Regions from separate parts of the Pseudomonas sp. SCB32 genome, predicted to be linked through region 1. Evidence: predicted binding sites of a transcription regulator. Region 1 holds the regulator's gene; the other holds the start of a gene.
What was found. Region 1 encodes sigma-54, which starts transcription at its own class of promoters, with help from an activator protein. Its sites were predicted from a motif close to ANTGGCATNNANNTTGCTNT; they were not measured.
Positions count from the first base shown of each region.

Region 2: the regulator sigma-54 is predicted to act here: its motif matches at 1,739-1,758, upstream of glnK (P-II family nitrogen regulator).

Region 1 is NZ_CP045118.1:1,179,697-1,185,669, reverse strand. Features, by position in the region: gene lptB (LPS export ABC transporter ATP-binding protein) at 1-594, shown strand, start outside; gene GA645_RS05500 (RNA polymerase factor sigma-54) at 836-2,338, shown strand; gene hpf (ribosome hibernation-promoting factor, HPF/YfiA family) at 2,417-2,725, shown strand; gene ptsN (PTS IIA-like nitrogen regulatory protein PtsN) at 2,735-3,199, shown strand; gene rapZ (RNase adapter RapZ) at 3,202-4,059, shown strand; gene GA645_RS05480 (HPr family phosphocarrier protein) at 4,092-4,364, shown strand; gene pmbA (metalloprotease PmbA) at 4,425-5,774, opposite strand; gene yjgA (ribosome biogenesis factor YjgA) at 5,893-5,973, shown strand, end outside.
Region 2 is NZ_CP045118.1:5,966,140-5,972,112, reverse strand. Features, by position in the region: gene GA645_RS27195 (YifB family Mg chelatase-like AAA ATPase) at 1-1,215, opposite strand, end outside; gene GA645_RS27190 (accessory factor UbiK family protein) at 1,268-1,543, opposite strand; gene glnK (P-II family nitrogen regulator) at 1,958-2,296, shown strand; gene GA645_RS27180 (ammonium transporter) at 2,337-3,671, shown strand; gene GA645_RS27175 (secondary thiamine-phosphate synthase enzyme YjbQ) at 3,778-4,203, shown strand; gene sutA (transcriptional regulator SutA) at 4,282-4,614, shown strand; gene GA645_RS27165 (HAD family hydrolase) at 4,817-5,509, opposite strand; gene xerC (tyrosine recombinase XerC) at 5,506-5,973, opposite strand, start outside.

The DNA of each region.
Region 1 (5,973 bases):
TGCTTCTACATGATCGTCGGCCTGGTCCGCGCCGACCAGGGCGTGGTACGCATCGACAACCAGGACGTCACGCACCTGCCCATGCATGGCCGTGCGCGCGCCGGAATCGGCTACCTGCCACAGGAGGCCTCGATCTTCCGCAAGCTGTCGGTGGCCGACAACATCAGCGCCATCCTCGAAACCCGCAGCGACCTGGATCGCAGCGGCCGCCAGGAAGCCCTGGAAAGCCTGCTCGAGGAGTTCCACATCCACCACATCCGCGACAACCTCGGCATGAGCCTGTCCGGTGGTGAGCGACGCCGCGTGGAAATCGCCCGCGCACTGGCCAGCTCCCCGAAGTTCATCCTCCTGGATGAACCCTTCGCTGGCGTCGACCCGATTTCCGTGGGCGACATCAAACAGATCATCCATCACCTCAAGGCCAAGGGTATCGGTGTATTGATCACCGACCACAACGTCCGCGAGACGCTGGATATCTGCGAAACCGCCTACATCGTCAACGATGGCCAGCTGATCGCCGAAGGTAGCGCCGAGACCATCCTCGCCAACGATCTGGTGAAGGAAGTCTATCTGGGTCACGAGTTCCGCCTCTGACCCGGAAGCCGCCCTCCCGGCGGCGCCCCACCTCCTTCCCTGACGGTCCGGACCCTCATTCCGCGCCGCGCGTCCCGCTGCCTCGCACTTGCCCGATAATCAGGTTGTAACGAAAGGTCGACAGCCCCTAGGCAAAGCGTCCAGACTCAGGCATATAATTTGCTTCCTCGCGGCGCCTAGGCGTCCGTAGTCGTGGATATGGCGCTTGCTGCGCCAGCGAACAAGGTGCCTAGTTCCAGCCATGAAACCATCGCTCGTCCTCAAGATGGGCCAGCAGCTGACGATGACCCCGCAGCTGCAACAGGCCATCCGACTGCTCCAGCTCTCCACACTGGACCTTCAACAGGAAATCCAGGAAGCCCTGGAGTCCAACCCGATGCTGGAGCGCCAGGAAGAGGGCGAGGATTACGACAACAGCGATCCCATGGCGGACGGCGCCGAGTCGGGCGCCAACGGCGCCACCAGCAACTCCCAGGACAGTTTCCAGGAAAGCACCACTCCCACTGCCGACAGTCTCGATGAAGACCAGTGGGCCGAGTGCATTCCCAGCGAACTTCCAGTTGATACCGCCTGGGAGGACATCTACCAGACCAGCGCCAGCAGCCTGCCCGCCAGCGACGACGACGAGTGGGACTTCACCGCCCGTACCTCCGCGGGCGAAAGCCTGCAGAGCCACCTGCTCTGGCAGCTCAACCTGGCACCGATGTCCGACACTGACCGCCTGATAGCCTTGAGCATCATCGACGGCATCAACGACGACGGGTACCTCGAAGAATCCCTCGACGACATCCTCGCCTCCATCGACCCCGAATTGGGTGTGGAGATGGACGAAGTGCAGGTTGTCCTGCGCCGCGTACAGCAGATGGAGCCCGCCGGCGTGGGCGCGCGCAACCTGCGCGAATGCCTGTTGCTGCAGCTGCGCCAGATGCCGGCCAACACTTACCTGCTGGCCGACGCCCAGAAACTGGTCGCCGACCACCTCGACCTGCTCGGCAGCCGCGACTACAGCCAGCTGATGCGCCGCATGAAGCTCAAGGAAGACGAGCTGCGCGAAACCATCGAGCTGATCCAGTCACTGCACCCGCGTCCGGGCTCGCAGATCGAGTCTGGTGAAGCCGAGTACGTGGTGCCGGATGTCATCGTTCGGAAACATAACGAGCGCTGGCTGGTGGAGCTCAACCAGGAAGCCGTGCCGCGCCTGCGCGTCAACTCGCAGTATGCGGGCCTGGTGCGCCGCGCCGACTCCAGCGCCGACAACACCTTCATGCGCAACCAACTGCAGGAAGCGCGCTGGTTCATCAAGAGCCTGCAGAGCCGCAACGAGACACTGATGAAGGTGGCGACCCAGATCGTCGAACATCAGCGTGGCTTCCTCGAATACGGCGAGGAGGCGATGAAGCCGTTGGTCCTGCATGACATCGCCGAAGCGGTAGGCATGCACGAGTCGACCATCTCGCGCGTCACCACGCAGAAATTCATGCACACGCCACGTGGCATCTTCGAGCTGAAGTACTTCTTCTCCAGCCACGTCAGCACCTCCGAGGGTGGCGAATGCTCGTCCACCGCGATCCGCGCGATCATCAAGAAACTGGTCGCGGCGGAAAGTCCGAAAAAGCCATTGAGTGACAGCAAGATCGCTGGTTTACTGGAGGCACAGGGCATTCAAGTGGCACGTCGCACCGTCGCCAAGTACCGGGAGTCCTTGGGGATTGCTCCCTCCAGCGAACGCAAGCGACTGGTATGACGTTGATCCACGCCAAAGTGTTCCGGCGGCAGGCCATCTAACCTGCCACTTACACACGGGCAATAAGGAGAAAGCGGTATGCAAGTCAACATCAGTGGACATCAACTGGATGTGACCGACGCCCTGCGCGACTATGTCGGCGAAAAACTCGGCCGACTGGAGCGCCACTTCGACAAGATCACCAATGTTCAGGTCATCATGGAGGTCGAAAAGCTAAAGCAGAAAATCGAAGCCACCCTGCATATCGCAGGTGGCGAAGTGGTGGCCTGTGCCGAACATGAGGACATGTACGCGGCCATCGACCTGCTCACCGACAAGCTCGACCGCCAACTGATCAAGCACAAGGAAAAATACCTCGAACGCCAGCAGGGTGTTGGTGTTCGTTAACCCCTCCCTATGATTCGACTCGAGCAAATCCTGACCCCCGGCCGTTCCCTGGTGAACGTGCCGGGCGGCAGCAAAAAACGCGTCCTTGAACAAATCGCAAACCTGGTAGCTCGCGAGCTGCCAGGTTTCGATGCGCAAGACATCTTTGAAAATCTGGTGGCCCGTGAACGCCTGGGCTCCACTGGATTCGGCAATGGCATCGCCATTCCGCACTGCCGCCTTCCCGGCTGCCAGTCCCCCATCAGCGCCATCCTGCACCTGGACGCCCCGGTCGACTTCGACGCCCTCGACGGCGCACCGGTCGATCTCGTCTTCGTCCTGCTGGTGCCCGAGGCCGCCACCGAAGAGCACCTGGAGCTGCTCCGGCAGATTGCCTCCATGCTCGACCGTTCCGACGTCCGTGACCGCCTGCGCCACGCCGCCAACGGCGAGGAGCTGTACCGGATCGTCGTGGACTTCCAGAACGGCCACTGATCATGCGCCTGATCATCATCAGCGGACGGTCCGGCTCGGGTAAGAGCACTGCGCTCAACGTGCTCGAGGACAACGGTTTCTACTGCATCGACAACCTGCCCGCCAGCCTGCTCCCAGACCTGGCACAGCGAGCGTTGCTGCACACCGAGCTGCTGCACCCGCAGGTGGCCGTCTCCATCGACGCCCGCAACCTGCCCAGCCAGTTGCAGCGCTTCCCCGAACTGCTGCAGGAGGCCCGCGACAAGCACATCCAGTGCGATGTGCTGTACCTCGACGCCGATGATGAAACCCTGCTCAAGCGCTTCTCCGAGACGCGCCGCCGGCACCCGCTGACCAGCGACAGTCGCTCGCTGGCCGAAGCCATCGCTGACGAAGCCGTTCTGCTGGCGCCGATCGCCGACCTGGCCGACCTCAAGCTCAACACCACGCACCTGAACCTCTATCAGCTGCGCGACGTACTCAAGCTGCGCCTGCTCAACAAGCCCGAACTGGGCACCGCTTTCCTGGTCGAATCCTTCGGCTTCAAGCGCGGCATGCCAGTGGACGCCGATCTGGTGTTCGATGTGCGCTGCCTGCCCAATCCGTACTGGAAGCCCGAGCTGCGCGAGCACACCGGGCTCGATGCGGATGTCCAGGAGTACCTGGCGGCACAACCCGATGTCGAGGAGATGTACCAGGATATCCTCGGCTACCTGAACAAATGGCTGCCGCGCTTCGCCGCGAGCAACCGGGCCTATGTCACCGTCGCCATTGGTTGTACCGGCGGCCAGCACCGCTCGACCTACCTGGCCGAGCGCATTGGCAAGGCCCTCAAGGAAACCCTCACCAACGTGCAGATTCGCCACCGCGACCTGAGCTAGTAGCAACACACAACAAAGGACAGCCCCTCGCGATGCCCGCCCTCGAAATCACCATCATCAACAAGCTTGGTCTGCACGCCCGCGCGGCAGCCAAATTCGTCGGCGTGGCGGGACGTTACCCCTGCCAGGTTCGCGTAGGGCGCAACCCGGAAAGCACCGTCGACGGCAAGAGCATCATGGCCGTGATGATGCTGGCTGCCGGCAAGGGCACCAACCTGCACATTGCCGCAGAAGGCGAGCAGGAAGACGATGCACTGAACGCGCTGGTCGAATTGATCAACAACTACTTCGACGAAGGCGAGTGAGCGATTCCCGCTGAATAAAAAAAGCCCGCCAGATGGCGGGCTTTTTCATGGGTAAGGCAATCAGTTGCCGGCGACCGTCATGCGCTCCACCAGCACAGAGCCGGTGTGCAGGTTGCCGCGGTACTCAACGTCATTGCCAATGGCCACGATGTTGCGGAACAGATCTCGCAGATTCGCAGCAATGGTGACTTCCTGCACCGGGAACTGGATCTCGCCGTTCTCGACCCAGTAGCCGCCCGCGCCGCGGGAGTAATCGCCCGTCACCAGGTTCACCCCCTGCCCCATCAGCTCGGTCACCAGCAGGCCCCGGCCCATGCGTCGGATCAGCGCCGCCTGGTCCTCGTCGCCATGGCTGACGAACAGATTGTGCACGCCACCGGCGTTCGCGGTGCTTGGCATGCCCAGCTTGCGGCCGGAATAGGTGCCGAGGATGTAGGAGACCAGGTCGCCACCTTCGACGAAGGGCTTGCCATAGGTCGCCAGTCCATCGTTATCGAAGGATGCACTGCCCAGCGCGCCAGCCAGCAGCGGACGCTCATCCAGGGTCAGCCACTCGGGGAACAGACGCTGCCCCAGCGTGCCTTCGAGGAACGACGACTTGCGGTACAGGCTGCCGCCGGAAATTGCCGACAGGAAGTGGCCGAACAGACCTACCGCCACCTCTGGCGCGAACAGCACCGGAACCTCGGCGGTATCCACCGGCCGCGCGCCCAGTCGACTGGCGGCACGCTCAGCGGCGCGACGGCCGATCGACTCAGAGCTGGCCAGCAGCTCGCCACGGCGATTGACGTCATACCAGTAGTCCCGCTGCATCTGGCCCTGACCTTCGGCGATCATCACGCAGCTCAGGCTGTGCCGGGTACTCGCGTAGGCGCCGACGAAGCCGTGGCTGTTGCCGTAGACGCGGCAACCCTGGTGGGTGTTCACCGTCGTGCCATCGGCCTTGGTTACCCGTGCGTCTGCGGCGAAGGCTGCCGCTTCGCAGGCCAGCGCGCGCTCCACCGCCTGATCCGGGGTGATCGACCAGGCGTGGTACAGATCCAGGTCCGGCAGGTCGCGGGCCATCAGCGCGGGGTCGGCAAGACCGGCGCAATCATCCTCGGAAGCATGCTTGGCAATGGCCAGAGCTGCCGCCACAGTTTCGCGAATCGCATCGGAACCGGTGGCCGAGGTACTGGCCGAGCCTTTGCGCTGGCCGACATAAAGGGTGATGCCGAACCCCTGGTCGCGGTTGAACTCGACGGTCTCCACCTCGCCCTGGCGCACCGAGGTGGACAATCCCTGCTCCACCGAAACCGCCACCTCACAGGCGCTGGCGCCCTGCCGGGAAGCCTCGGCGATAATCCGCTCGACCTGCTCACGCAGTTCGGGAAGGACGTCCGGGCCCACCGCCGGGTTGTGTTCGCTCATTGCATGCCTCTCCTGTTCATGTACCGGCGACATCGCACTCGGGCGACGGCGACCGACCGGGCCGGACAAGCGGCCCTCGACTCGTTATCATGGCGGCGTTTTCAACGAGACCCCCGCCATGGCTGAAATTCACGATGACGACTCGCTCTTCGAAGAGAAGAGCAAGACGCAAGTCAAACGCGAGCTGCACGCCCTGCAG
Region 2 (5,973 bases), 1.5 Mb from region 1:
GGCACTGCTGGTGCTGGGGCCGCTGGGGGCGAGGCTGGTGCTCTCGCGGCTGACAGTCAGGTGCAGGTCGATGCGGTCCAGTAGCGGCCCGGAGAGCTTGGCGCGATAGCGCTGGATCTGTTCCGGCGTGCAGCGGCAGCGGCCGCTGGGGTCGCCGAGATAGCCGCACGGGCAGGGGTTCATCGCCGCCACCAGCTGGAAGCGAGCCGGGAAGCGCACGCGGCCGTTGGCGCGGGAGATGACAATTTCGCCACCTTCCAAGGGTTCTCTCAGCACCTCAAGCACCTTGCGATCGAACTCCGGAAGCTCATCCAGGAAAAGCACCCCTTCATGGGCCAGCGTGATCTCACCCGGCTGTGGGCGACTGCCGCCGCCGACCAGCGCGGGTGCCGACGCCGTATGGTGCGGCTGGCGGAAGGGGCGTTGCGGCCAGTGGGTCAAGGGGCCGCGTCCGGCGACGGAATGGATTGCCGCCACCTGCAAGGCTTCGTCTTCATCCAGTGGCGGCATCAGGCCGGGCAGGCGGCTGGCCAGGAGTGTCTTGCCGGTGCCGGGCGGGCCGCTGAGCAGGAGGTTGTGCGCCCCGGCGGCGGCCACCAATAGGGCGCGCTTGGCAGCCGTCTGGCCCTGCACTTCGGCAAGATCGGGGTAGGGCGGCGTGCTGCGCAGCAGGCCGTTCGCCTCGTAGGGACGCAGGCGCTCCTGGCCGCTGAAGTGCGCGGCCAGTTCCAGCAGATGGCCGACCGCATAGACGGTCAGCCCGCTGGCGAGGCTGGCTTCCTCGGCATTCTCCTTCGGCACCACCAGCGCCCGCCCGGCGGCGCGGGCGGCCAGTGCGGCGGGCAATACGCCAGGCACCGGGCGCAGGGTGCCGGACAGCGCCAGTTCACCCAGGCATTCCAGATCATCCAGGCCGCTGGCATCGGCGAGTTGCCCGCTGGCGGCGAGGATGCCCAGGGCAATGGCCAGGTCGAAGCGCCCGCCGTCCTTCGGCAGGTCGGCCGGGGCGAGATTCAGGGTGATGCGACGGGCGGGGAAGTCGAAGCCGGCATTGAGCAGGGCGCTGCGGACGCGGTCCTTGCTCTCCTTCACGGCGCCTTCGGGCAGGCCGACCAGGGTCAGCGACGGCAGGCCGTTGGCCAGATGCGCCTCGACGGTGACACCGGGTGCTTCTACACCGACCTGGGCACGGCTGTGGACGACGGCGAGGGACATGGATCACTCCTTGATCGCATGCCGCCCCGCCGGTGGAGCTTCCCTGCCTGTTTTACTCGGCTGGGGCGGCGTCGGCGGGCGGCGAGAGCCTGGCTTCCATTTCCGCGACCTTGGCTTCCAGGGCCTCGAGGCGTGCGCGGGTGCGGGCGAGCACCACCATCTGGCTGTCGAACTCGTCACGGCTGACCAGGTCGAGCTTGCTGAAGGCGCTCTGCATCAGAACCTTGAACTGGGCTTCCAGCTCGGCCTTCGGCAAGGGCGATTCGCCGCCGAACAGGCGTCCGGCTTGTTGGCTGATGGCATCGAGGAAGGCTTTGGGCGGCAGCATGGTTCATGGGTTCCGGATTGAATCAGAGCGCAGTCTATCACGCAGCCGGTGGCGGCTGCGGCGTGCGGGGTTGCACGCTTTTTGAGCAGTGTGTCCGCTCACCGTGCATGTTTTCGGTGCGCCACAAGGGCGCTGGCGAATCGCCAGAAAGCCGCATTTCGGACCAAGTGCCTGATGTCTCGGGCATTTCCGGGAACTGGCAAGCTTCATGCTTTGGGGCAGATATGGCGTGCACCGATGCAGTTCCGGTGCAGCAGGCGAAGCGGTGGATCGCAACGCATCAAGCGGCTGGATAAGAGTCGGAGTGCTGAGGTAGGGCGGCCGGCGCATTACAAAAGCCAGACACTGCGCTTAGACTTGTCTCCGGGTTCGTTCTTCCTGGGGCGGGTCCACCAAAACACGGGAGAGAGTTACATGAAGCTAGTCACAGCCATCATCAAGCCGTTCAAGCTGGACGACGTTCGTGAGTCGCTGTCCGAGATCGGCGTGCAGGGCATCACTGTGACCGAAGTCAAGGGCTTCGGCCGGCAGAAGGGCCACACCGAGCTGTACCGTGGCGCGGAATACGTCGTCGATTTCCTGCCTAAGGTGAAGATCGACGTCGCCATCGCCGATGACCAACTGGATCGTGTTATCGAAGCCATCACCAAGGCCGCCAACACCGGGAAGATCGGTGACGGCAAGATCTTTGTCGTAAATCTGGAACAGGCCATTCGTATCCGTACCGGCGAAACCGGCACCGACGCGATCTAAGCCAAGCCCACACCGAACCCCACGCCCCAGGAGAAACACAATGACTCTGCGCAGATACGCAGGGCTAGGCGCCCTATTGCCTCTCGCAATGCCCGGACTGGCCCTGGCCGATGAGGCCGCGGCCCCCGTCCTGAACAGCGGTGACACCGCCTGGATGCTGATTTCCAGCGCGCTCGTGCTGCTGATGACCATCCCTGGCCTGGCGCTGTTCTACGGCGGCATGGTGCGCGCCAAGAACGTGCTGTCGATCATGATGCAGTGCTTCGCGATCACCGCGCTGGTCAGCATCCTCTGGGTCGTCTATGGCTACAGCCTGGCCTTCGACACCGTGGGCATGGCAAAGGGCGTGACCAACTTCGCTTCTTTCGTCGGCGGCCTGGACAAGGCGTTCCTCGCCGGCCTGACCAGCAACGGCCTGACCTCCGCCACCGCGCTGTTCCCCGAAAGCGTGTTCGTGATGTTCCAGATGACCTTCGCGATCATCACCCCGGCGCTGATCGTCGGCGCCTTCGCCGAGCGCATGAAATTCTCCGCCCTGCTGATCTTCACCGCGCTGTGGTTCACCCTGGTCTACGCGCCGATCGCCCACATGGTCTGGAGTGGTGACGGCGGCCTGCTGTGGGACTGGGGCGTACTGGACTTTGCCGGTGGCACCGTGGTGCACATCAACGCCGGTGTGGCGGGCTTGGTTGCCGCGCTGGTGATGGGCAAGCGCAAGGGCTACCCGAATGCCGCCATGGCGCCGCACAACCTGGGCTACACCCTGATCGGCGCCGCCCTGCTGTGGGTCGGCTGGTTCGGCTTCAACGCCGGCTCCGCCGCCGCCGCCAACGGCACCGCCGGCATGGCCATGCTGGTCACCCAGATCGCCACCGCTGCCGCCGCCCTGGGCTGGATGTTCGCCGAGTGGATCACCCACGGTAAGCCGAGTGCCCTGGGCATCGCTTCCGGCGTGGTTGCCGGCCTGGTCGCCGTCACCCCGGCCGCCGGCACCTGCGGCCCGATGGGCGCCATCGTGATCGGCCTGGCCGCCGGCGTGATCTGTTTCTTCGCCGCCACCAGCCTCAAGCGCGCGGTCGGCTACGACGACTCGCTGGACGCCTTTGGTGTACACGCGGTCGGCGGTATCGTCGGCGCCCTGCTCACCGGTGTGTTCGCAGCGCCGGCCCTGGGCGGCTTCGGCACCGTCACCAACATCGGCGCCCAACTGTTCATCCAGTTCAAGGGCGTGGCCTTCACCATTGGCTACACCGCGATCGTCAGCTTCGTGATCCTCAAGGTGCTGGACCTGGTGATGGGCCTGCGCGTCACCGAGGAAGAGGAAACCATGGGTCTGGACCTCTCCCTGCACAACGAGCGCGGCTACAACCTGTAAGGGTTCGCGCAAGTTCGACGAAGGGCGCCTACGGGCGCCCTTTGTTTTTTTGAGCATCACGCTAGAATGCGCGCGCATCACCGTTCCCGACGGAGGAGGGCCCGCCATGTGGCAGCAGAAATCCATCACCCTGCGCCCTCGTTCGCGAGGTTTCCACCTGGTCACCGAGGAAGTTCTGGCCGCGTTGCCGGAACTCGCGCAGTGCCGCGTCGGTCTGCTGCACCTGCTTTTGCAGCACACCTCGGCATCGCTGACGGTGAACGAAAATGCCGATCCCTCGGTGCGCCGCGACTTCGAGCGATTCTTCAATCGCCTGGTGCCGCAGGGCGAGGGCGGTTACGAACATGATTACGAAGGCCCTGACGATTTGCCGGCGCACTTCAAGGCCAGCCTGCTGGGCTGCCAGCTGACCCTGCCGATACAGGATGGCCACTTGGCAATGGGCACCTGGCAGGGTATCTATCTCGGCGAGCACCGTGACCACGGGGGCCCGCGCAGGATAGTGGCGACCTGGCAGGGCGAGCTTGTGTGAATTTTTTCCAGCTGCGTTCGTCAAAGCGCGCAGCTGGGCTATAACTAACGTGCTTTGCAGCACCACAGAGGTTGAATAATGAGCGACGAAGAACTGGAACAGGACGAGCTGGACGGCGCCGACGAGGACGATGGCGAGGAACTCGCCGCGGCTGACGATGGCGATACCGAAGCAGACAGCGGCGATGGGGATGAAGCCCCTTCTTCCAAGGGCGGTGGCAAGAAAGCCAAGGCCTCGGTAGAGGAAGAGGAACTGCCCTCGGTCGAAGCCAAGCAGAAGGAGCGCGATGCCCTGGCCAAGGCGATGGAGGACTTCCTCACTCGCGGTGGCAAGGTGCAGGAGATCGAACCCAACGTGGTCGCCGATCCGCCCAAGAAGCCGGATAGCAAATACGGCAGCCGCCCTATCTGATATCTGACGTGACATGAAAAAGCCCCGCCACTCCCGAGAGGGAATGGCGGGGCTTTTTCATGTCTGTTTGCGCGATTTCAGCGTCTATTGGTGTTCGCGCGTCACACCCTACGGGATGTGCCGGCTCGTGCGGGTGTCCCCTGTAGGAGCGGGCCATGCCCGCGATTCGCGCGCATGGCGCGCTCCTACAAAAGCTGAAGCCTCAGAGTTTTGCCAACACCGCCGGCAGCTCCGCCAGGTTGTGAATGATCGCGCTGGGCGCTTCCTCGCCGTCCCACACCTTGCGCGCCGGATTGAACCAGATCGCCTTCATCCCCGCGCGCCGAGCCCCGGCAATGTCGTCGCTGGGATGGTCGCCAATGTGAACCGCGTGCTCCGCCGTTACGCCGCCGCGCTTGAGCGCTTCCTGGAACGGATGCGGATCGGGCTTGCCGACGCCCAGCTCTTCCGCGCACAGCGCAAACTGGAAGTAATCGGCCAGCCCCAGCCGGCGAACATCGGCATTGCCATTGGTGAGCACGCCCAGGATGAACCGATTGGCCAGCCGTTCCAGCGTCGGGTGTACCTCGGGGAACAGCGCCACCTGGTGCCGCGCGTGGAGAAAGGCCTGGAAACCGGCTTCGGCCAGCTCGCGCGCCTCGACCTGTGGATATCCGGCGTCGAGCAGCGCGTGGAGCAGGATGCGCCGACGCAGTTCGCTCAGGCGGTGCTTGAGCATCGGGTCCTGTTCCATCAGCCGCGAGCGGATCGCCCACAGGTGCTCGATGGGCACCGGGCCGAGCCGTGCGGCGTTCACCGCCAGCCATTCGCGCAGGGTGGCTTCCGCGCTGTTCATCACCGGGGTGACGTCCCACAGCGTGTCATCGAGGTCGAAGGTGACCAGACGGATACTCATTCTTCAGCTCCCGGCTCGCCGTCGTGCTTGCGGCGCGCCCGCGGGTGCGCCTGGTCATAGACCGAGGCGAGGTGTTGGAAATCCAGGTGGGTGTAGATCTGCGTGGTGGCGATGTCGGCGTGGCCGAGCAGTTCCTGTACGGCACGCAGGTCCTGCGACGACTCCAGCATGTGGCTGGCGAAGGAGTGTCGCAGCATGTGCGGGTGCAGGTGCTGGCCGAGCTCGCGCACGCCGGCCTCGCGCACCCGCAGTTGAATGGCGCGCGGCGTCAGGCGCTTGCCGCTGCGGCCGATGAATACCGCGTTGTCCTGCGGCGAGGCCAGCGCGCGCAGGGGCAGCCAGGCCGCGATGGCCTGCCGCGCCGCGCGACCCACCGGCAGCTCGCGGACCTTGTTGCCCTTGCCGTGCACGCGCACGAGACCTTCCTTGAGGTCGAGCCATTCCAGGTCGAGGCCGACCAGTTC